Regions from separate parts of the Halopseudomonas litoralis genome, predicted to be linked through region 3. Evidence: predicted binding sites of a transcription regulator. Region 3 holds the regulator's gene; each other region holds the start of a gene.

Region 1 (5,956 bases), 1.4 Mb from region 3:
GGGCTGCAACGAGCTGAAAACGCGACTGAGGGCGATGAAATCGTTCCTGAAATGTTTTTTTTGTGAGCCGAGGTCATAATCGCCGCCCATATGGCCGGTATTTCAGACCTTCCTTAGGGCGCACATCGCCACTCTTATTGCTATAGGTAACTTCAAATTTCTTTAATGGACGCTGGCTTGGCATGCTTAACCTCAGTGGGGCATTTCTCATGTATTAACTGAGTAGAATGCCATAGGTAAGTTGATTCATTCCACATTGCCATGAACGCTATTGACATCGTTTGACTTCGTTCAATTTCTGTCCACTCCTAAGGCCTTCATCACCGCATCCACCGGGTCAGTGCGTAGATGTACCTGACCCTTTTTTCCTGAAGCGCGCCCGGGCTAAACACTCATCTGACCCCAATTAAACCTGCCCCAAAGGAGGGCTAAAGGTTTTGTCCTGACGTCCGATACCTTGAGTGTCGGCGGCGGTTGCTTTTGGGGCTGTCAAGGTGTCAGAAAAATTTTCCTGAAAAAGATTAAAGCTCCTGGCCACTACGCCGATAACGAGATTGAACGCGAACATTATGGGTGCCTGGGGATGACCGGCCCATGAGTCGCAAGCTCAGGCAAACATTGATTTTGGTCAACGGAGAACTACTTCATGGCTCTTACAGTAAACAGCAATATTGCTTCCCTGAACGCTCAGCGTAACCTGAGTGGTTCTACCAACGCACTGGCTACTTCGCTGGAGCGTCTGTCCACCGGTTCGCAGATCAATAGCGCGAAAGATGATGCGGCTGGCCTGCAGATTTCCAACCGTTTGACCAACCAGATCAATGGTCTGAACGTGGCGGTGAAGAACGCCAACGACGGCGTTTCCATCGCTCAGACTGCTGAAGGTGCGATGCAGGAATCGACCAACATCATGCAGCGTATGCGTGACCTGGCTCTGCAATCGGCCAACGGTTCCAACAGCGAAACCGAGCGTGCCGCTCTGCAACAGGAATTCTCCTCGCTGTCCGGTGAGCTGACCCGTATCTCCGAAACCACTGCCTTCGGTGGCAAGAAGCTGCTTGACGGCTCCATGGGTAATACCAGCTTCCAGATCGGCTCCAATGCCAACGAGACAGTGTCCTTTGGTCTGAGCAGTGTGAGTGCTTCTGCGCTGAAAGGCAGCTTCAGCTCGGCCAAGGTCAGCGGTGGGGAAAGCATGCTGAGTGCATCGGTTACAGGTGCAGCCAACAAATTCGCGCCGTCTACTGCGACGGGTGCTTCTATAGCAGTGTCGAGTGATGCGTCGATCGTGGGGACCCCACCTGCTACCCTGAGCGACACAACCGCAGGTGATCTGAATCTGAATGGCATCAATATAGCTCTGGCAGAAGGAGACGATGCAGAAGCGGTAGTTGGAAAAATTAACGAACGAGCCTCTACCACTGGTGTAAACGCTGAGCTTACTGACGATGGTAATATTCAGTTGAGTTCGGATTACAGCATTGCCGTCACTGCTAGCGTTACCAGTGAGGCGTTGGGATTGACAACTGGCAATACGCCTGCTGAGGACAGGTCAGCAGGCGCGTTTACACTGCCAAAAGTCAGCGGCACTCTTAGCCTGAATGTTGGTGGTACGGTAACCGATATTGAACTGGCGCCAACAGAAGGTGGAACCGGTCGCCTTGAAGGTGCCGGCGGTGTTCTTGAGCAGATCAATGCGCACACCACAAATACCGGCGTAACCGCGAGTGTGGATGCTGAGACCGGTGCTCTGAAGCTGCAAGGTACTTCAGCCTTTAATGTTACTGGTGCTGGCAATAACACTGGCTTGGTTGCCGATGCCACTGGAGCTGCCTCTCGGAGTAGTGTCACCGGCACCACAAACCTGCGTGACGCAATTCTTGACGTAGGTGCCGCAGGTGACCTCACCATTGGTGAAACCGGCATCACGCTAGACGCAGGCGATACGCTGACTGATGTAGTCGGGAAGATTAATGAGCACACCACTACTACTGGTGTGACAGCGTCGGTGAATGATCAGGGCGAACTCGCACTGGGTTCGAAGGTTGATTTCAACATTGTCGCCAGCGCTACCAGCAATGCTCTGGGGCTGACTGAGGGATCCACCCCTAGGCCGGTCGAAGCAGGTGCAGCCTCCAACGGCGGCGCAGCCAAAGATGGCAGCTTCAAGCTCAACGATGTCACCATCTCCTTCAATAAGGGTGATGATATTACGGCGGTGGTGAAGTCGATCAACGATCAGACTTCGGAAACCGGCGTGACGGCTAAAGACGAGAACGGGCGCGTGGTGCTGTCTTCCTCTGATGGTAAGGGCGAGAGCATCGAGCTGGCTGATGATGTTGCGGGCTCGCTGAGTACTATCGGTCTGACCTCTGGCACCACCTCAGCCAAGCTGCAGGAAGCCACCTCGATCAACCTGAACGGTACTGAAGTCAAGCTGGCTGCTAATAGCGATATGGAAGCGGTTGCTACTGCAATCAACACTGCCAGCACCGGCGTCAGCGCCAGTGTAAAGAGTGACGGTACGCTTGAGCTGTTCTCGGGCAATGAGTCCTTTACGGTCAAGGACGGTGCTGACGGTACCGGTCTGGCCGCGCTAGGATTGAAGACCACAGTTGAAGCGGCACCTGAAGGCAAGTTTGAGGGTGTGGAGGAAGAGGTCTCTGTCTCTAACCTCGACATCACCTCAGCCGAAGGCGCACAACAAGCCATCCAGGTCCTCGACGGTGCCATGCAGCAAATCGACAGCGAACGCGCCAAGCTGGGTGCGGTGCAGAACCGCTTCGACTCCACCATCAGCAACCTGCAGAACATTGCTGAGAACGCTTCTGCCGCCCGCGGTCGCATCATGGACACCGACTATGCTGCAGAGTCTGCCAACCTGGCCAAGAACCAGATCATGCAGCAGGCGGGTACTGCGATGCTGGCTCAGGCCAACCAACTGCCGCAAGCGGTCCTCAGCCTGCTGGGCTAAGGTAAGCTAGCAGTATGACTGGCGGGGGAAGGGGCGACTCTTCTCCCGCTTTGTCCTGTGTGGAGGAAAAACCATGGATATGGGATCGCTCAACAACAGGGCTGGGGTGGGGGCTGTTGCGCCTGCTGCCAGAACGAACGAGATAACAGCCGTGACTGTCGCCCAACCGGCGAGCGAGACGCGGGAGAATGACAGCATGACCGAACCGGACCGCGAGCAGGTGCTGGCGGCGGTGGAGGAGATGCAGGAATATGTGGATGTGGCTGCTAGGAATATCCAGTTTCAGCTGGATGATGAAAGTGGGCGCATGGTAGTGAAGGTGACGGAGGCGAGTACTGGCGATGTTATTCGGCAGATGCCTTCAGAGGAAGCGTTGCGGCTGGCGGAGAATCTGGCTGAGATGAACAGTGTTTTGTTTCGGGGAGAGGTTTGAGGGTTGGTTCCCCCTCTCCCCTGGCCCCTCTCCCGCGAGGGGAGAGGGGGGCGTATTGGCACGATCTGTGCTTTATTGCTTGAGGTTTTCATTTTTGCAAGCGAAGCGTCAATAAACGGTCGCAGAGGGTAGGGTTATGGCAATTACCGGTATCGGTTCAGGTATGGACGTCAACGGCATGGTCAAGGCGCTGGTGAACGCGGAAGCGGCACCGAAGACGGCGCAGCTTGATCGGCTGGAAAAAACCACTACCTCCAAGGTATCTGCGCTGGGGCAGTTCCGCAGTGCGTTGTCGACCTTTCAGACTGCCCTCGAAAAGCTCAATGATCCGGCGCTGTTTGAAAAGCGCAGTGCTACTTCCAGCGCAGCGGATATTGTCAGCATCACAGCGGACTCCAAGGCCGTTGCCGGCAATTACAACGTGCAGGTATTCAACCTGGCGCAGAGCAGCAAGGTGGCGCTGGCCGGTTTTGATAGTGCCAGTGACGCCATCGGCAGCGGTACTCTGACCATCAATGCAGGCGAGGAGTCGCTGAGTATCGACGTGTCCGACGCCAGCCTGACCGATATCCGCGATGCGATCAACGCAGCGGGCAAGGACAGCGGGCTGAGTGCGACCATCGTCAATGACCCGAACGGTGAGGGCGGGGCGCGGTTGGTGTTGAGTTCGAGTGAGGCGGGCACCGGTAATGACATCAGCGTGGCGGTATCGAATGCCACTGGTGAGCTGGACACGCTGGCGTTTGCGCCGCCATCGGGTACTGAGGCTGATTTTGAACCGATCACCCCGGATGATCCCCGGGCAGCACGGGTCATCAGCTATTCACGCGATGCCAATCTGGCGATTGATGGTATCAACCTGAGCAGTGCCAGCAATACCGTTGAAGACGCCATTGAAGGTGTGACGCTGACATTGAACAAGGCGCAGTCGGAAGAGGCCCAGGACAATGCCGAGACAATCAATCTGGGTGTGACCGAGGACAAGGCCGGCGTTCGTAAATCGATCAACGACTTTGTCGATGCTTATAACAAGATGCTGGGGAGCGTGAATACGCTGACCAGTGTGACAGAGGTGGGTGGCGACGATACCGAGCCACTGGCTGCCGCGCTGGTAGGCGACGCATCGGTACGTTCATTCATGAGCGCCATGCGAAGTGAGCTGGGTTCGCCGGCCAGTGGTCAGGGTATCCGCATTCTGGCTGACTTGGGTGTCAGTACACAGCGCGACGGCACCTTGGCGTTGGATAACACCAAAATGAACAAGGCGCTGGACAATAACTTCGAGCAGGTGAACGCCTTCTTTACCGGCGAGCAGGGGTTGATGGCGCGGCTGGAAAACAAGGTGAAGCCGTATACCGAAAGCGGTGGCGTATTGGACAACCGCACCAAGGCGCTGCAGAACACCATATCCAGCGTGGATGATCAGCGTGAGGCGCTGACGATGCGCTTGACCAAGCTGGAGTCGCGCCTGTTCGCACAATTCAACGCCATGGACTCGCTGGTATCGCAAATGAGCAGCACCAGCTCCTTCCTGACCGCCCAACTCGACAGCCTGCCTGGCGTCGTAAAACAGGATAAATAATGAAAAGCCCCATCGACACCTACAAACAAGTCAACCTGGCCCAGGAAGTCTCCCAGTACCGCGCGGTTCAGCTGCTGCTTAATGGTGCCATTGAGCGCATCAAGCTTGCGCGTCATGCCCAGGCGACCGGTAATCCGGAGCGTCGGGGTGTGGCGGTGAGCAGTACCATCAGCATTATCGGTGCGCTGCAGGCGTCGCTGGACAAGGAGCTGGGTGGGGAGATTGCCGAGAATCTGGATGGTTTGTATGACTACATGACCCGCAAGCTGGCAGGGGTGGCATTGGATGAGACGCCGCGGTCGTTGGATGAGGTGCAGGTGTTGCTGGAAGAGATTAAGGAAGGCTGGGATGCGATCGAGCCGAAGTAAGGCGTTTTGATCGCTCCACACGCTCTACGTCCCGATTCAGCAGTGGTATTGTGGGCGTCGAGGGCTAGGCCGTAAGGCGTAGCGCAGGCGCGCTACAGCCCGGAAGCCCGCTAGCTTCAAAATTCCCCCTCAAGTTTCCCACCCGCTGCCGATAACTGAAGTATCTGCAACAGATCTTCAGGAAACCTGTCATATGAATGCCTACGCAATGAAGCAGTACCAGACCGTCAACGTTAACGCTCAGGTGAGTGAGGCTGACCCGCATCGTTTGATCCAGATGCTGCTGGAAGGCGGGTTGCAGCGCATTGCGCAGGCCAAGGGTGCGATGGAGTACGGTAATATCGCGCTCAAGGGTGAGCTGATTGGCAAGGCGATGGGCATTATTGGTGGCCTGCGTGAGGCGGTGGATACCGAGAAGGGTGGCGAGATTGCGGCGAATCTGGATAATCTCTACGCTTTCATGCAGCAGCGGCTGAGTCAGGCTAACCTGAAGAATGACCCGAGCATGCTGGATGATGTCGCCAGACTGTTGCGTGAAATCAAAGAAGGCTGGGATGGCATTCGCCAGTCCTGAGCTCTGTAGGAGATTATCCATGGCC
Region 2 (5,956 bases), 1.5 Mb from region 3:
TGCGCGGCGGCAGTCTGTTGGCGCGGCTGACCAGCGACGGTGTCTGTGGCGGTTTGTTGCTTTATCTGGGCTTTATCGGCGTCATCGCGCAGATCAAGGTCCTGTTCAGTTGGGCTGACGGCTTCGGTATGGGGCATATCGCCTTTATCGTGGTATTTGCCACCATCGTCATGTACGCCCTGCTGGAGCATTGGCGGCTGCGTTGGCTGGCCATCCCGCTGGGCTGCATCATGGCCGCCTGCATCGCTCTGGCATTGGGTGCGCCCTTCGAATTCACGACCGAGCCGGGAATTCCGAACATGAATCCGGCCTATTGGTGGGGTGAGGAGACCGGTTGGCAGGTCGGGCTGCCGGAGCTGCACCATTTCATTGCCGTGGCGCCTTTTGCCATATTGGCCGTGGCCATGTGGTCGCCGGACTTTCTGGGGCATCGCATCTTCCAGCAGCTCAATTATCCGCCCAAGGCGCGGAAAGCCCTGATGAATATTGACGACACCATGCGTGTGGCGTCGATCCGCCAATTGGTGGGTACCACACTGGGCGGCGGCAACCTGGCCTCTTCCTGGGGGACCTTCATGGTGCCGGCAGCCATTGCCAAGCGTCCGATTCCTGCGGGTGCGGTGCTCACCGGCGTGCTCTGCATAGTGGCAGCTGTCTGGGGGTATCCGATGGATCTGGCGGTCTGGCCGCCGGTGTTGAGCGTGGCACTGCTGGTGGGGGTTTTTCTGCCGTTGCTGGAGGCCGGCATGCAGATGACCCGTGAGGGCAAGACTTCGCAGTCAGCTGCTATCGTGGTGTTTTCGTCTGCGCTGGTGAATCCCGTGTTCGGCTGGTCGCTGACCATGCTGCTCGACAACATGGGCTTCATCGGCGATCGCGAGCGTGGCCAAGGCCTGTGCCGACTGGACCGTTGGGTGATTCCCTCGGTGATGTTCGTCGGGCTATGCGCAGTGATGCTGGCGATCGGCATGCTCCCCGGAATACCGGCAATGCTCGCATCGTTCCGCGTACTGGATTGACCTGCTAACGGCCCCGCTTGCAAGGAGCGGGGCCGGGTGGAGCGCTTCAGCTGGAGGGGTTGAGCCGTTCGCCCATTTTCTGACCCATGCGCACCAAGCTTCCCGCTGTCAGATGTTCATCCCAGCGGGCATGCCCGGGGGCGAACAATACGATGGCCGTGGAGCCGAGTTTGAAACGGCCCATTTCCGCGCCGCGATCCAGCTCCGGTGCGCTATGGCCATAGGCTTCGCTGCGCAACTGGCGTTGTGGCGGGGCGACCAGTCCGGCCCATACGGTTTCCACCGAGGCTACAATCATTGCACCCACCAATACCACGGCCATGGGGCCAGCATCGGTATCGAAAAGACACACCACCCGCTCATTGCGCGCAAACAGTTCCGGCACATTTTCTGCGGTGGTCTGGTTCACCGAGAACAGTTTACCTGGTACATAGACCATTTCCCGCAATGTGCCACCCAATGGCATATGTACGCGGTGGTAGTCGCTGGGCGACAGGTAGACGGTGGCAAACTCGCCGCCCTGAAACTGCTCGGCATGCAGCGGGTTACCGCCAAGCAGCTCCAGCACGCTGAAACTCTGACCCTTGGCCTGAAAGATGCGGCCATGCTCGATACGACCAAGCTGGCTGATCGCGCCATCGGCCGGGCACAGGATGCTTTTCTCACCTTCATCCAGTGGCCTTGCATCGGGCAGCAGGGCGCGGGTGAAGAAGTCATTGAAGCAGCGATAGGCCGTCGGGTCCGGCTCGACCGCCTGGCTCATGTCGACCTGGTAGCGCTTGACGAACCAATTGATGAAGGGGTTTTTTACCCAGCTCCAGGTGCAATTGGCCAGCCCACCGGCAAGGCGTGATAACTGGTGCTGCGGCAACAGGTATTGCGAAGTAATGAACAAGCGATTGCGCATGCGGTAACAGCCTCAGAGTTCAACGGGAGTGTCGGGGTGGTTGCCCCATTCGGACCAGGAGCCGGCATAGGCCTTGACCCGTGGATAGCCAAGGATTTTGGCCGCCAGATAAGTGAAGCCGGAACGGTGGTGCGTCTGACAATGGGTGACCACCTCCCGGTCAGAGGTAATACCCAGCGCCGATAGCTGCTCGGCGAGATCGGAACGCAGACGCAGACCGCGCTGCGGGTCCATGCCAGCGGTCCATTCGAAATTGATCGCGCCGGGAATGTGCCCGCCCTTGGCAGCCAGCACTTTCTCGCCGTGATGTTCCGCCGGCGAGCGGGCATCCCAGATCACCCGGTCAGGGTGGTTCTGCTCTGCCATCAGCGTTTCTGCCGTCACCGTGTGTTCGTCATTGGTCGTCAGTGTCGGCTGGGTCGGTTCGGCCTGATGAACCTCCTGTTCCAGCGGTCGACCGTCAGCCTGCCACGCTTTCAGACCGCCATTGAGGTAGCTGTAACGGGTGTGGCCGATGCTGTCGAGAATCCAGATGAAGCGTCCGGCCCAGCCACCGCCTTCGTCGTCATAGACAATATAATGCAGCTCGGAATGATGACCCAGCGCACCGAAGATCTGCTGCAGGCTGTCCACATCAGGCAGAAAACCCGGCGTCGGCGCAGGAGTGGTGATGCTGTTGGGCGGCAGGTGTACGGCACCGGGGATATGGCCGGCCAGATACTGCTCGGATTTACTCAGATCCACCAGCCGAAACAGGCTGGGATCAAGCGGGCTGGGCAGCTGGCCCGGCTCCAGGAGCAAAGGTAGTGGGGACGTGGTCATGGTCTTTCCAGTTCCAAGGGATGCCTTTTAGTTGTTGAGAAGGATTATACAGAGCAAAAACAATCAAAACCGGAATTCAGCCTGAAATGCCAATGCGATGAATGGCATTATTCGGTTACGAATTGCGTTCAGGATTGAGAGGCGGTCGCCGATATAGTCGCAGTGGCCGGAATCAGCGCTCTGCGTTGCGGCTCGCTGACTATAACGCGAACATGATTATTTCGCTGCGCTGGCAGTGCGCCAGGCAGAATGTGTTTATTGGGGATCGCAGTTTTTATGCTGAAAATCGCAGGTTATGTGGTGGTGCTGGTCAGTGTGCTGGGTGGATTCATGCTGTCTGGAGGGGCACTGGCCGCATTGTGGCACCCGTTCGAAATCCTGATCATCCTCGGCGCTGCCCTGGGCGCCTTTCTGGTCGCCAACAGCATGGCGACGGTCAAGGCGGTGTTCCGCAAGATCCCGATCATCTTTTTCGGCCACCGCTTCAATAAGCCTTTCTATCTGGACGTGCTCGGGCTGCTCTATGAAGTCCTCAACAAGAGCCGCCGAGAGGGCATGATGGCGATTGAAGTGGATATCGAAGAGCCGCAGGAAAGCCCGATTTTCGTCAAGTACCCGGCCATCCTCAAGGATGCCCACATGACGGCTTTCATCTGTGACTACCTGCGGATCATGTCCACCGGCACCATGGCGCCGCACGAACTGGAGGCGCTGTTCGATGTGGAAATCTCCACGCTCACCGAGGAGCTGAGCGAGCCGTCCCATGCGGTGAACCGGGTCGCTGATGCGCTGCCGGGTTTCGGTATCGTCGCTGCCGTTCTGGGCATCGTGATCACCATGAGCATTCTTGGCGAGGCGGATAATGCATTGATCGGCGAGAAGGTGGGTACGGCGCTGGTGGGCACCTTTCTCGGCATTCTGGCGGCCTATGGGTTTGTCGGCCCTTTCAGCGCGGCGATGCAGCATGAAGCCACAGAGGAAGCCAATACCTACGAAGCGATCAAGATGTGTCTGGTAGCCAGCGCGCAGGGTTTGCCGCCAGCGCTGGCGGTGGAGTTCGGGCGCAAATCATTGCTGCCCGATCAGCGCCCCAGCTTTGCCGAGCTGGAAACCTCGGTCAAGGGGCGTTGATCGGTGAGTAACAACGACCAGCCGATTATCGTCAAACGGGTCAGCCGCAAGGCGGGAGGCCACCACGGCGGCTCCTGGAAGATTGCTTTTGCCGATTTTGCGATTGCCATGATGGCGTTCTTCCTGGTGATGTGGCTGGTGACGGTGGCCACGCCGGAACAGTTGAAAATGGTCTCCGCGTATTTCAAGGACCCGATCAATTTCGATGGCGGCAGTCCGCACCCGATTGATCTGGGTGGCTCACCGGTCCCGGCGCCGCAACGCACCCTCAACGAAATGGTCGCCGATATCGAGCCGCCGCCGCTGCCGGTGGAGCCGAAGATCGAACCCTTGCCGGACAAGATGGAGCTGCGTGAGCTGGATCTGCTCTTGCAGGAATTGCAGAACAAGATCGACACCGAGCCGGTTCTGCAGCGATTCCGTGACCAGATTCTGATGGAGTTCACCCTGGAAGGCTTGCGCATCCAGATAGTCGATGCGGAAAACCGGCCGATGTTCGCCAGCGGCAGTCCTGAACTGCAACCTTATTTCGAGGAGATTCTGCTGACCCTGGCCGATACTATCGCCAAGGTGCCGAAGAAGATCAGCATCAGTGGCCACACTGATGCCATGCCTTATACCCGGCGCCCGGATTACGGCAATTGGGAGCTGTCGACTCAGCGGGCGAATGCGGCGCGACGCACACTATTGATAGCCGGCTATCCCGAGCATCAGGTGGCGCGGGTGGTGGGGTATGCCGATTCGGCATTATTCGACCCCGAGAATCCACTCAATCCGATCAACCGGCGGATCGATATTGTGGTCATGAACAAGCGTGCGGAACAGGATATGGCGCGCCAGGCGGGTGGTACAGCAGTAGAAACGGACCCGGAGCAGGAAAGTCCCATGGTGGAGCCGGCGTCCGCAGCCGAGGGGGTGCCGGAATTCCGGGAAGAACCGGCCGTGGAGTCTGATCAACCTCCGCTATTGCCTGAGCAGCCAGCGCAGCCTCCGCGCAACCTGTTCGAGGATGCAGGCCAGCCGCTGCAGCTGATGGGGCAGTAGCTCAGCTGCTGCCAAGGCTGGTGAGAATATGCCGATAGCTTTGTATTCGGCTGGCTGAGATTTCTCCGCTGGCCACCGCCTCAAGCAATGCGCAGCCGGGTTCATGCTTATGCTGGCAATCCCGGAACCGGCAATGTCCGAGAAACGGCCGGAACTCGATAAAACCTTCCAGCAGGTCATCCGGCGTGATGTGAGTCAGTCCGAACTCGCGAATGCCGGGAGAGTCGATCAGGTCGCCGCCGGCGGGAAAGTGAAACAGCCGTGCGGTGGTAGTGGTGTGTGTTCCCTTGCCGGTCATTTCCGACAACGCACCGACACGCAGATCCACGTCCGGCAGCAGAGCATTGATCAGGGATGATTTGCCCACGCCGGACTGGCCGACCAGCACGTTGACGTGATCACGCAGTTCTTCGCGCAGGCCGTCCAGCCCTTCACCGGAACCGGCCGACAGGCACAGTGTGCGGTAACCCAGGCGGGCATAGTCGTCCAGCCAGGCGCGGATATGGGCGTAGTCACCCTGATCCAGCAGGTCAGCCTTGTTCAGTACCAATAGAGGTTCCAGCCCAGCCTGTTCGGCTGCGACCAGGTAGCGGTCGATCAGATTGCTGTGCGGGGTGGGCAGGGGGGCAAACACGATGACCAGTCGGTCAACGTTGGCTGCCACCGGTTTCAACTGGCCGCGATGATCGGGCCGGTAGAGTTCGGTGTGCCGTGGCTGCAGCGCGACGATGACACCGCCTTGTTGATTGTCGGCCCGCCAGACGATGCGGTCACCGGTGACCAGTGCCGGCAGGTTGGCCCTGCGATGGCAGCGGCGAATCTGGCCCCGCAGTGGTCCGGACGAAGCTTCGACATCCACCTGCACACCGAAATGCGCAATGACCTGACCTTCCTGTTCGGGGCCCAGATCGCCGCCGAGCAGCGTTTCTTCGGCGATGTTTGCACGCCGAGTGGCGCGTGCGCTGCGCTCGTCCTGCACCTTTTGAATGCGCCAGCTCTGGCGTCGTGTGAGATGTCGCTTGGCCATGTGTTA
Region 3 (5,956 bases):
CGTTCGTCAGGCATTTCGATGCCATGGTCAACCGAGTTGCGCACCAGATGCACCAGAGGATCAGCCAGCGCCTCGACCAGATTCTTGTCCAGATCGGTGTCTTCGCCGATCAGCTCCAGTGTGATTTCCTTTTTCAGGCTGCGCGACAAATCGCGCACCACCCGCGGGAACCGACCGAACACCTTCTTGATCGGCTGCATGCGGGTTTTCATCACCGAGGCCTGCAGATCGGCGGTAACCACATCCAGATTGCCAACCGCCTTGGCCAGTTCTTCGTCCTCGCTGCCAACACCCAGGCGCATCAGCCGGTTACGCACCAATACCAGCTCACCGACCATGTTCATGATTTCATCGAGACGCGCGGTATCGACACGCACCGTGGTCTCCGCGGCGGGCGCATCAGCGCTCGACTCGGCCTTTTTTTCTGCTCGTACCGGGGTCTTGGAAGCAGCCACGGCAGCAGACTTGGCCACCGGCTCCGGTGAACTCACGGCGATTTTTGCAGGTTCGACACGCTCCAAAGACGCAGCGGGTGTCAGATCAGCAGCGATGCCCGGCCCCTTGCCTGGGCCATGCAACTGGTCCAGCAACGCTTCGAACTCATCATCGGTAATGACATCCGTTGCCGGCGCCGAAGAACTATCGGTTTGAGACGCTGGGGCGTCAGGCACGGAAGGCTCCAGCGCGACGGCACCCGGCCCCTTGCCAGTGCCATGCAGCTGGTCGAGCAGCGCTTCGAACTCGTCATCGGTGATGTCATCACTGGCGGCGGCAGGCACTTCGGGCGCTGTATCTTCTTCCGGCTTGACATGCAGAGCGTCAAGCAACAGCTCGAACTCATCGTCTGTGATATCACCGGCGTCAGCTTGTTCAGCAACCCGCTGCTCCACGGAAGCGGGTGCGGGCTCTTCAATTGGCGCAGCGATATCTGCTGCTGCAGGCTGGGCCAGCGCGGACAGACCAGCCAGCAGTTGCGGCTCGGCAGGCGTCAGCACCTCGCCTTCGCGTACCTGAGCGAACATGCTGTTGATGGTGTCCAGCGCCTGCAGTACTACATCCATCAGCTCGGCATCGACCTGCCGTTCACCCTTGCGCAGAATGTCGAAGACATTCTCAGCGATGTGGCAACAATCAACCAGCGCATCCAGTTGCAGGAAGCCGGCCCCACCTTTGACCGTATGAAAGCCACGAAAAATGGCATTGAGCAGATCGGTATCGCCGGGGCGGTTTTCCAGCTCGACCAGCTGTTCCGACAACAACTCGAGAATTTCCCCAGCTTCTACCAGAAAGTCCTGGAGAATCTCTTCATCTGCATCAAAGCTCATTTAATACTCCCTCAGAACCCAAGGCTGGACAGCAGGTCGTCGACCTCATCCTGTCCCGATACCACGTCATCCCTTTTATCGGCATGAATCTGCGGACCTTCACCCTGGTGCGATGATCTTCTTTCATCCAGTCCAGCCAGGTTGTGCTGAATACCGGCGATCCGATCGACGTGACCCGCCATGCGCACCAGATTCAACAGGCTTTCCTCGACATCATGCACCAGCGTGATGACACGCTTGATCACCTGCCCCGTGAGATCCTGGTAGTCCTGAGCCATGAGAATATCGTTCAGATTCGCCGACACTTCACCGCTGTGCTGTTCGCTGCGCTCGAGAAACGCCAGAATGTTGCGTGACAGCTCGCGGAATTCCGCCGCGCTCATTTCCCGCCGCTGCAATCGTGCCCATTCAGCCCGCAGAGTCGTCGCTTCCCTGCCGAGCGCCGATATCACGGGCGCACTGCTCTCGACCAGATCCATGGTCCGATTGGCAGCCTTGTCCGTCAGCCTGACCACGTAGTCGAGACGATCAGAGGCGTCGGAAATCTTCGATGCTTCCGCGGCTTCAGCTTCGCTATCGAGCGTACGCACAGTGTCGATCTGGAAATTGACAATCGAGTTGTGCAGTGCGCGAGTAAGCTTGCCGACCTCGTAATACAGGCCGCGATCGCGCGCCTGGTTGATCTCGTGTATGACCAGTACTGCCTCTCGGTAATCACCCTCTTCGAGGTGATCCACCAGTTTCCGGGCATTGCTTTTAAGGGAATGCTCGAACTCATCGGCGATCGTCTGGCCGGGATTACTGCTCAGTGCCATAACTTGCCCCCGGAATTCATCTGGCCTCGACCCGCTCAAAAACCTTTTCGATTTTTTCCTTGAGTGCCTGCGCCGTGAATGGCTTGACTACATAGCCGTTGACTCCAGCCTGAGCCGCTTCGATGATCTGGTCGCGCTTGGCTTCAGCCGTCACCATCAACACCGGCAGGTGCTTCAGGCGCTCGTCCGCACGCACCGCACGCAGCAGATCGATGCCGCTCATACCGGGCATATTCCAGTCGGTCACCAGAAAATCGAAATTACCGCTTTGCAGCATCGGCAACGCGGTGGTGCCATCGTCTGCTTCAGCGGTATTGGTGAAACCGAGATCACGCAACAGATTCTTGATAATGCGTCGCATCGTCGAAAAATCATCGACGATGAGAATTTTCATGTTCTTGTCCAAGTCGACCTCCATACAAACCAGAAGAAGTGCAGCGAGGGTCTGTGCCCCATACACTTCGCGAAACTGTTGTCACTGACCAGCCAGATGCTGTGAGCGCTGATTCAGCCGTCGCGCCAGTCGGCCATACGCCCGCGCAGACGCGCTGCGCACTGACTGTGCAACTGACTGACCCTGGACTCGCTCACGCCGAGCACCGCGCCGATCTCCTTGAGGTTCAACTCCTCGTCGTAATACAACGACAGCACCAGCCGCTCGCGTTCGGGCAGCTTGTCTATCGCCTCGGCCAATGCCTTGCGAAAGCGTTCGTCCTCCACTCCATCGAAGGGCTCATGGTCGGCGCCAACCTCGGTCGGCGCGCCGGCTTCGAGCAGATCTTCAAAACTGAACAGCTTGCTGCCGGCCGTGTCGTTGAGAATCGCGTAATAATCTTCGAGGCTCATATCCAATTCGGCCGCAACCTCGTGATCTTTAGCGTCACGTCCAACTTTCGTCTCAACGGCGCGGATCGCACTACTGACCAGACGGGTATTGCGATGGACCGAGCGGGGGGCCCAATCGCCCTTGCGCACATCATCCAGCATGGCGCCGCGAATGCGGATGCCGGCATAGGTCTCGAAACTGGCACCCTTGCCGTGATCGAACTTGCGGGAGGCTTCCAGCAGACCGAGCATTCCGGCCTGAATCAGGTCATCCACCTGCACACTGGCGGGCAGGCGGGCGAGCATATGGAAAGCAATACGCTTGACCAGCGGTGCGTACTGCTGCACCAGACGGTCCTGCTCGGTGGCAGCGCCCATGGTGCGCGCGTACATATTGACACCGCCTCCTGCCCCCCTGCTCATGACGGTATTCCGGTCCGCTGCACCAGGCGCTCCACAAAAAATTCCAGATGCCCACGCGGGCTGGAAGGCAGTGGCCAGGCATCGACCTTGCGGGCGATGCCGCGGATGGCCAGCGAGGCCTTGCTCCGCGGAAAGGCATCGTAGACCCCGCGTTGCTTCTGCGCGGCCTTGCGGATGGACTCATCGTAGGGCACGGCGCCAACATACTGCAGAGCCACTTCCAGGAAGCGATCAGTCACCTGCAGCAGCTTGTTGAAAACGTTATGGCCTTCCTGCGGGGTGTGAACCATGTTCGCCAACACCCTGAAACGGGTGACGCCATGGTCGCGGTTGAGCAGCTTGATCAAGGCATAGGCATCGGTGATGGAGGTGGGTTCATCACACACCACCACGATCACCTCCTGAGCTGCGCGCACGAAACTGACTACCGAATCACCAATACCGGCAGCGGTATCGACGATCAGCACGTCCATTTCATCGCCTATGTCACTGAACGCCTGGATCAGCCCGGCATGCTCACGCGGCCCCAGATTGACCATTTCTGCGGCACCCGAGGCGGCGGGCACGATGCGGATGCCGCCCGGCCCGTTGATCAACACTTCGCGCAGGTCGCAGTTGCCCGCCAGCACATCGGCCAAGGTCGCCTTGGGTCGCAATCCCAGCTGCACATCGACATTGGCCAGCCCCAGGTCCGCATCCATCAACACCACGCGACGCCCGAGATCGGCCAGCGCCAGGGCCAGATTGACAGACACATTGGTCTTGCCCACTCCGCCCTTGCCGCCGGTAACTGCGATTACCTGAACCGGATGATTGCCCATCTATGCTGTCGCCTTTATCAAATCGTTAACTTGCGCGCTGGCTATGGAGTATACCGGCAAAAACGTCGGCCATGGTCTGGTCAGCTGCCATCTCATTACCTGCCAGACCTACGGCGCGGCTGACCAGTTGGTGCCCGACACCGCGGGACAGGTCATCGGGTATACGCTGGCCATCAGCTACATAGGCTACCGGGAGACGTTGCTCCATAGCCAGCCCCAGTGCTTCGCCCAGCGTAGCTGCCTCGTCCACCTTGGTCAGAATGCAACCCACCGGGTTGCAGCAGCGGTAATTGTGCCATGCCGCCTTGAGCACACGATATTGGCTGGTGGCCGCCAATACCAACAAGGTGCTGATACGCGAGCCTTGTGTTGCCAACTCGCTGAGCTGCCCGCGCAATTGCGGATCCTGCGCCTGCAGCCCGGCCGTGTCCACCAACACCAGACGCTTGTTGCCGAACTCCTCCAGCACATCATTCAGACTGTTCTGTTCATCCACCACTCGTACCGGTACGTTGAGTATGCGGCCCAGGGTGCGCAACTGCTCATGGGCGCCGATGCGATAGGTATCCATGGTCACCAGCGCCACGCTCTGGCTGCCGTGTTTGAGGACATAGCGCGCCGCCAGCTTGCCCAGCGTGGTGGTCTTGCCGGCACCGGTCGGTCCGACCAGCGCAATCACGCCACCCTGATCGATCAGCTCTTCACGCATGGCCGGAACACCCTGGGCCAGATGTGCCAGCAACAGGCGCCAGGCCTGGCGCACGTCGGTCACATCGACCACCTTGGCCAACAATTCCTTGCATAACTCCGGGGGCAGCCCCAGGTGCACCAACCGGCGCCACAGGCTGGCCTGTCGCGGCTGATGCTGATTGACCTGACCCCAGGCCAGGCCACCCAGCTGGGATTCGAGCATGTCGCGCAGCCCGGCGATTTCCGAACGCATAGCGTCGAAATCATCAGTGGCCGGAGGGGCAGACCTGGCTGCTGTTTCTGCGGGTGCTGTGGGCGCTGCGCGTTCACTGTGCAGCCGTTCCAGTAGATCACGCGCCACCGGCGAGCCCTGCTCTGCTGCCTGGCGCATGCTGTCACCGAACAATTGACGGTTCACGCTGGGGCCCTCGGACGGGCGTTCGCCGTCCTGGAGATTGGCCCGGGCACTGATGATGCGTTCCTGGGTCTTCTTCAGCTCCAGATCCAAGCCGGGCGTGGGTGGCGTCAGGCGCGGCGCTTCATAATCCAGCGCTGCGGTCAGCTCGACCCCACCGGCTACTCGCCGGTTGGCGATGATGGACGCTTCCGCGCCCATCTCGTCGCGCACCAGTTTCATTGCCGAGCGCATGTCTGCTGCAAAAAAACGTTTGACTCTCATGGCCTGACCTCACCCCTGTGTAAATCAATTCTGTCCGACGGTGGCAACGATGGTGACCTGTTTGCTGTCGGGTATCTCCTGGTAGGACAATACCTGCGCTCCGGGCGCCGCATATCTGACAAACCTTGCCATCATGTTGCGTACCGGGCCGGCGACCAGCAATATCGCCGGTTTGCCCTGCATTTCCTGGCGCTGCACCATGTCCGCGAGCGAACGTTGCAGTTTCTCCGCCATACCAGGCTCCAACAGAATGCCGTCATCATTGCCTTGCCCAGCCTTCTGCAGACTCTGAAGCAATATCTGTTCCAACCTTGGCTCCAAGGTAATCACAGGCAGCTCGGACTCAAGCCCGACAATGCTTTGCACGATGGAGCGCGA
Region 4 (5,956 bases), 1.3 Mb from region 3:
CATTATGCCTCGCCTACCACCTGCAATCGTTGAATGACCCGTTCGGCGAGATCGTCGGGAGAGAACTTCGCCAGAAAATCATCCGCCCCGACCTTGCGCACCATCGCCTGGTTGAATACGCCGGAGAGTGATGTGTGCAGCATGATATGCAGGTCTTTCATCCGCGGGTCGGTTCTCACCTCGGCAGTGAGAGTGTAGCCGTCCATCTCCGGCATTTCGATATCCGAGATCATCATAAGCAGCGAATCGGCCGGTTGCACCCCGGCATCAGCCTGCGCCCGCAGCCAGTTCAGCGCCTCGCGACCATCATTGAGGGCAACCACTTCAATCCCCAGGGTTTCCAGACACCGAGCAACCTGCTTGCGCGCCACCGCTGAGTCGTCAACCACCAGCACCTTGTGGCTGGCTGCCTGTGTCAGCACCTTTGCATCGGCAGCGCGCTGCGGCACAGACTCTTCTCCGGCGATGACCTCGGCCAGTACCTTCTCGACGTCAATGATTTCCACCATCTGCTCGTCCACCCGCGTCACCGCGGTCAGATAATGATCGCGACCGGTGCCCCGTGGTGGCGGGTGTACGTCGGACCAGTTCAGGTTGACGATGCGCTCTACTGCTCGCACCAGAAAGCCCTGCACCCGATTGTTGTATTCGGTGATGATGACAAAGGCGCTGGACAAATCCTCCAGCGCACGCCCACCGGTCGCCTGGTTCAAATCAATGATCGGCAAGGTGCCACCGCGAATATGCGCCACACCGCGTACCACCGGATTCAGCTTGGGCAACAGCGTCAGGCGGGGGCATTGCAGCACCTCCTTCACCTTGAACACGTTGATGCCGTACAGCTGACGACCGCCCAGTCTGAACAACAACAACTCAAGTCGATTCTGGCCGACCAGTTGAGTGCGTTTGTCCACCGAGTCCATTATGCCCGCCATCAATCAACTCCTCTGAATACTGTTTGAACGGCATGGTCCTTGCTTGGCTTCACCCTTCAATAGAGAGACGCCGACATTCTGACGTGCGTCACCCCTGGGGTAAGGTTTGGATTCCATGCAGTTATCGGCACTTACAACCAGACTGATCGCGTTCTTTGCGCTGCTGAGTGCCGGCAGTCTGAGTGCCAGTCCGCTTATTGATCAGCTTATCGGCACCACCACCCATTATCTTGAGCAGAAAGTTGCCACACATCTGGCGGCCAGCACCCGTGACGCACGTTTCGAGATAAAGGTGAACAGACTCGACCCGCGCCTGCGCCTGCCGTTGTGTCCAGCCGATGCGATTCAGGCGAGCCTGGAAAGTCCCGACGTACCGGTCGGACGTGTCACCGTACGGGTCACCTGCGACAGCGAGGTGCAATGGCGGTTGTTCGTGCCTGCCACGGTGGAGTTGTATCATCAGGTGCTGGTGACAACGCGCCCGCTGCCGCGACATGGCGTCATTGCCGCGCAGGACATCACCCTGCGCGAGCGCAACGTCGGCAACCTCAGTGGCGGCTATCTGATGCAGCCGGAACAGGCCATCGGCATGCGCGTGCGCCGCCCGATTGCCGCCGATACCGTACTCAACCCCAGCCAGCTGGAGCAGGACGAGACGGTCAAGCGCGGCGACAAAGTGGTCATCAGCGCAGCCAATAGCCGAGTGTCGGTGCGCATGCCGGGAGAAGCACTGGAAAGCGGCAGTACCGGCAGCCAGATCCGGGTACGCAACCTCCGCTCCGATCGTGTAGTCAGAGCACGTATCATCGGTCCCGGCCAGGTCGAAGTGGCGATGTGATGTACCTGCCCCGAATCGGCTATACTGGCTGTCATTGCCCAAGCGCACAAAGTGTGCACTCGGTCACACATTTTATAACCCAGACCCCTAAAGTTCTGCCGATTGCAGCCGTTACAGCAGTAGGCATTCAGGTTCTGAGGACAAAATCATGGTCATAGATTTCAATACAAGCGGCACCAATGGCGCCGCACGCAGCAACCAGACCGGCGCGGCTGTCGGCAAGCGTGATGTAGCGGACCGCCCGACTGCCGAGACACAGAGCACCAGCGCACCTGCAACCGAATCACAGGTCAAGCTGAGCGACCAGGCTCAGCAACTGCAGGCGATTGAAGAACGCCTGCGTGATTTGCCGGAAGTCGACAGCGCACGCGTTGAGCAAATCAAGCAAGCCATTGCCGACGGCAGTTACCAGGTTGACAGCAACCGGATCGCCGACAAGCTGATCGCTCTCGAACAGTGATGTGATGGTGGCCGTGCAAACCAGCGGAGAATGAAGGATGCAGGATCTCAGCGAGCTTTTTGTTCGAGCCACAGACCACTGCGAGCAGTTCGCCGAATTGCTTGACCAGGAAAGACAGGCCCTGCTCGATCAGGACATGGACAGACTTGGCGCACTGACCCGGGCCAAGGCACCGCTGATTGAATCCCTGGCTGCCGACGAAAAGGCTCTTTCCGCGCAATGCAAGGCGCTCGGCAAACCCGAGAACCAGAGTCTGACCGATTTTATCCGCGCCTCGAACGCGCCGGCACTGGCTGACCATCATGCTGATTTTCTGGCCGCTGCCGAGCGCTGCCAGAGCGCCAATATGCACAACGCCAGGCTGATTCACCACAGTCAGCATATCAACTCCTCCCTCCTGGACCTGCTGCGCAATCAGGGCGAAGCCAGCCAGAATGTGTATGATCGCCGCGGCAATGCCAGTCGAACAGCGTCCCAACGCCCGATAAGCCGCGCCTGACATGGATGTTGCTGGCATGAAATGCCAGCTCCATTGACTCAACTGCCAACGAGAACCCGTCGTGTCAATGTTATTTGAACAAGCTTCCACCCCGCAGCCTCCCCGGGAAGTCACCACCAGTATCGAAATCCATTCCCTGCTGAAGAACCTGCAGCAATCAAGAACCCCGTTGAATGTCACCTTCGATGGCCGCAGCCAGATCGTGCAAAGCTATATCGTCGACGTCGATACAGTGAATGATGCTCTGCTCATTGATGAAATGATCCCGTCCATCGGCGATAAATGGGCCGATCAGGGCGAAGCGTTTCGGATAGATGCATGGCTGGATGGCGTGCATATGCGCTGGCAAGGCGCTGACGCACACAAGGTGCTGGTGGAAGGTACTCCCGCATTCAGCATGCCGCTGCCCGCCCAACTGATCTACCATCAGCGCCGCGGCGCCTACCGCGCCAACGTGCAACGCAGCATCGACACCTGCCTGGAACTGATCCACGCCACGCATCAACGGCGCTTCGAGGGAGAGCTGCTGGATATTTCCGCGACCGGCTGCAAGGCGCGGCTGTCAGGTAATCACGTCCAATCGCTGCAACCGGGTGAATGCTATGAGCTGAGTCGGCTACTGCTGCCGGATACTATCCGCCTCGACATCAATGTGGAGATACGGCACCGCGAATACCATGAAGCCACGGATACCACAGATGTCGGCCTGCGCTTTCACCACCCCGGAGCCCAGGCCCAGCGACATATCGATCGCTTCGTGCATTATCTCCAGCGCGAAGCGCGCCGCCTGGCCAAGGAAGACCTGTTCTAGAAAAGCCGAGCTGCAGCTTCCCGCTCAGGCCGGTCGGTGATCGTCATCCTCTTCGTCCACCGGCTGCGATTGAACATCAACCTCTTCCTGCATCTGATCAATAACCACCTGCTCGTCGACCCGCGGGTCGATGGCCGCTGCCAGCGGCGAGCTGGCCAGGTTACCGGCAGCAGGCATGAATTGAATCGGCGCCTCGTCAACCAGATGCTTGCCGGTAACCCGCTCGGGCCGAACAACCACCACCAGCAGCAGGCTGCTGCAGGCCATGAACACGTACAGCATGGGCGCACCGCCGACCTTCATCAGCACCGATCCGAGCAACGGCCCGATACTCGCACCCAGGCCAAAGGTGACCAGCAGCATCGCTGATAACAACACCCGCTCTTCCTGTTCGACGTGGTCATTGGCCAGCGCCACTGCGAGCGGGTACAGGGTGAAGGCCAGCAGGCCGAACAATGCAGTCAACAGCAGCAACATCTGTGGCCAGGCAACCAGTGCAATGAGCAGCGCAATCGTGGTCAGGATAACCGCGTTCACCTGAATCATCCGGCTGCGGTCCAGACGATCAGACAACCACCCCGCCGGCCACTGCGCCACTAGACCGGCGCCGATCGTGACCGCCATATACACCCCGACATGCTCGGTATCCAGGCCCACGGAACTGGCGTAGGCCGGCGCCAGGCCATAGAAAGAGCCGAGCAAAAGGCCGGCCACGCCTATGGTTGCCAACGCCTGGGGGATACGCTTGACGAATAGCCGTATCTCCAGCGGCGCCGGATGCAGAGGCGCCGGGTGCAGACGCTTGGTTACCGCCACCGGCACCAGGCACAATGAAGAACACATGGCTACCAGAATGATATGGCGTACGCTGAGCTCGGGCATCATGGTCAACACCAGCTGCCCGAGGCCCAGACCGAGGAAGGTCACCAACATGTAGCCCGCAAATACCCTACCCCGCTGATGCGATTCCGCCTGCTCATTCAGCCAGCTTTCCAGCACCATGTACTGACACATCATCGCCACACCCACCAGCCAGCGCAGCACCATCCAGACTTCCACACTGGAGGTCAACGCGTGGCCGAGCACCGAAGCGGTCACTACCCCTGCACTGGCAACAAAGGCACGGATATGCCCGACCTGGGCGATCAACCGGTGCCCTACAGACGCTCCCATGACCAGGCCGACGTAATAGGCGGTCATCAGCACACCCATCCAGATCTCACTCACGCCGGCAGCGGATAGACGCAGCCCCAGATAGGTACTGAGCAGACCACTGCCCAGTAGCATCAACAACGTGGAGAAATACAGCGACGAAAAGGAGGCGAAGGTACTGGGCAATGGAAGCTCCCGTTAAGCTGGGACACCGGCAGCGCGGCGAAAATGACAGCATTGTTGCTGCCGGACAAAAGTCATTCGTTACACAGGATAGCAGCTACGAGCGGGCCGGGAGGCCCGGAAATGGGCAAAATTCTGCTGCGGATATAGAGAAATGGTGCGCGAGCCCGGATTCGAACCGGGGACCTACCGCTTAGGAGGCGGTTGCTCTATCCAGCTGAGCTACAAGCGCAGACGACCGCAGGGCATCAATTTTGTGCTGCGCATAATACCCGAACAAAGCAGGACTTGACCACCTTGACAATTGCTGCCAAAGTTCGATCTCAAATGGCCAGCGCCGGAAATCCGTCGCAGAAACGAGACGTAAATCCGACACTTTGCGCGCCTTTGGAAATAATGGGTATAGAGTTGAGCAAAATGCCTTTATCCATTGTCTATGTGTCAGGGATTTTCCAAGTCCTGACGAGATGGCGGTTTGGATGGCAGGAAGCCATGCGGATTCCAACTGGCCGGGATCGATTCATTAGCTAAAGCGATAATTGTTGCCCATGAAAACAGCACTTCAGCACTACACCAGCCGGACAGCTGACAAGTTCGTTGTTCGTCTTCCCGAAGGCATGCGCGACCGCATTGCCGAAGTTGCCAAGCAACACCACCGCAGCATGAACTCGGAGATCATTGCACGCCTGGAACACAGCATGCTGGATCTCCCAAGTCTGCCTGAACAACCATCGCGCCAGACTCTCAATGAGCAGCGCCTGGAAGACCTGAATCATCCAGAACGGGAAATGCTCCTGCGCTTCAGAGACATGAGCCGTCGTCAGCAAAACGCGCTACTCGCTCTGCTGGCAAACGAGCAGGGCTGATTACCCGGCAGGAGCTGATTCGCCTCCTGCCTGCTCTTCCCGCCCGGATCGCAATAATGAAAAACCCCGCTCAGTTGCCTGAGCGGGGTTTTTTTCTGTCGGGATAAAGGTCAGCCGACGAAGGTGAGCAGAATGCCCGCCGCCACAGCCGAGCCAATAACACCCGCCACGTTGGGTCCCATGGCATGCATCAGCAGGAAGTTCTGCGGGTT

The links. The regulator FliA, encoded in region 3, starts transcription of late flagellar genes. The targets are predictions, from matches to a motif close to CTAAAGTTTNNNNNNNNNNNGCCGNTAA.
Region 1: a site for FliA is predicted at 3,495-3,522, ahead of fliD (flagellar filament capping protein FliD). Genes of this name have one in related genera too.
Region 2: a site for FliA is predicted at 2,876-2,903, ahead of motA (flagellar motor stator protein MotA). Genes of this name have one in related genera too.
Region 4: a site for FliA is predicted at 1,861-1,888, ahead of flgM (flagellar biosynthesis anti-sigma factor FlgM). Genes of this name have one in related genera too.

The regions. Positions count from the first base shown of each region.
Region 1 covers NZ_LT629748.1:2,273,241-2,279,196, reverse strand. Annotated here, with positions in the region: gene BLU11_RS19280 (hypothetical protein) at 407-568, opposite strand; gene BLU11_RS11075 (flagellin N-terminal helical domain-containing protein) at 647-2,974, shown strand; gene BLU11_RS11070 (flagellar protein FlaG) at 3,048-3,407, shown strand; gene fliD (flagellar filament capping protein FliD) at 3,544-4,989, shown strand; gene fliS (flagellar export chaperone FliS) at 4,989-5,357, shown strand; gene fliS (flagellar export chaperone FliS) at 5,551-5,931, shown strand; gene BLU11_RS11050 (flagellar protein FliT) at 5,951-5,956, shown strand, end outside.
Region 2 covers NZ_LT629748.1:2,376,604-2,382,559, reverse strand. Annotated here, with positions in the region: gene BLU11_RS11600 (DUF3360 family protein) at 1-1,019, shown strand, start outside; gene asd (archaetidylserine decarboxylase) at 1,066-1,926, opposite strand; gene BLU11_RS11590 (rhodanese-like domain-containing protein) at 1,939-2,748, opposite strand; gene motA (flagellar motor stator protein MotA) at 3,025-3,879, shown strand; gene motB (flagellar motor protein MotB) at 3,883-4,923, shown strand; gene rsgA (small ribosomal subunit biogenesis GTPase RsgA) at 4,925-5,950, opposite strand.
Region 3 covers NZ_LT629748.1:875,214-881,169, reverse strand. Annotated here, with positions in the region: gene BLU11_RS04355 (chemotaxis protein CheA) at 1-1,325, opposite strand, end outside; gene BLU11_RS04350 (protein phosphatase CheZ) at 1,337-2,140, opposite strand; gene BLU11_RS04345 (chemotaxis response regulator CheY) at 2,157-2,534, opposite strand; gene BLU11_RS04340 (RNA polymerase sigma factor FliA) at 2,648-3,388, opposite strand; gene fleN (flagellar synthesis regulator FleN) at 3,385-4,209, opposite strand; gene flhF (flagellar biosynthesis protein FlhF) at 4,235-5,578, opposite strand; gene flhA (flagellar biosynthesis protein FlhA) at 5,603-5,956, opposite strand, start outside.
Region 4 covers NZ_LT629748.1:2,191,504-2,197,459, forward strand. Annotated here, with positions in the region: gene BLU11_RS10670 (chemotaxis protein CheV) at 3-935, opposite strand; gene flgA (flagellar basal body P-ring formation chaperone FlgA) at 1,051-1,773, shown strand; gene flgM (flagellar biosynthesis anti-sigma factor FlgM) at 1,922-2,233, shown strand; gene BLU11_RS10685 (flagella synthesis protein FlgN) at 2,271-2,732, shown strand; gene BLU11_RS10690 (flagellar brake protein) at 2,800-3,543, shown strand; gene BLU11_RS10695 (MFS transporter) at 3,568-4,881, opposite strand; tRNA gene BLU11_RS10700 (tRNA-Arg) at 5,034-5,110, opposite strand; gene BLU11_RS10705 (Arc family DNA-binding protein) at 5,427-5,744, shown strand; gene BLU11_RS10710 (sodium ion-translocating decarboxylase subunit beta) at 5,855-5,956, opposite strand, start outside.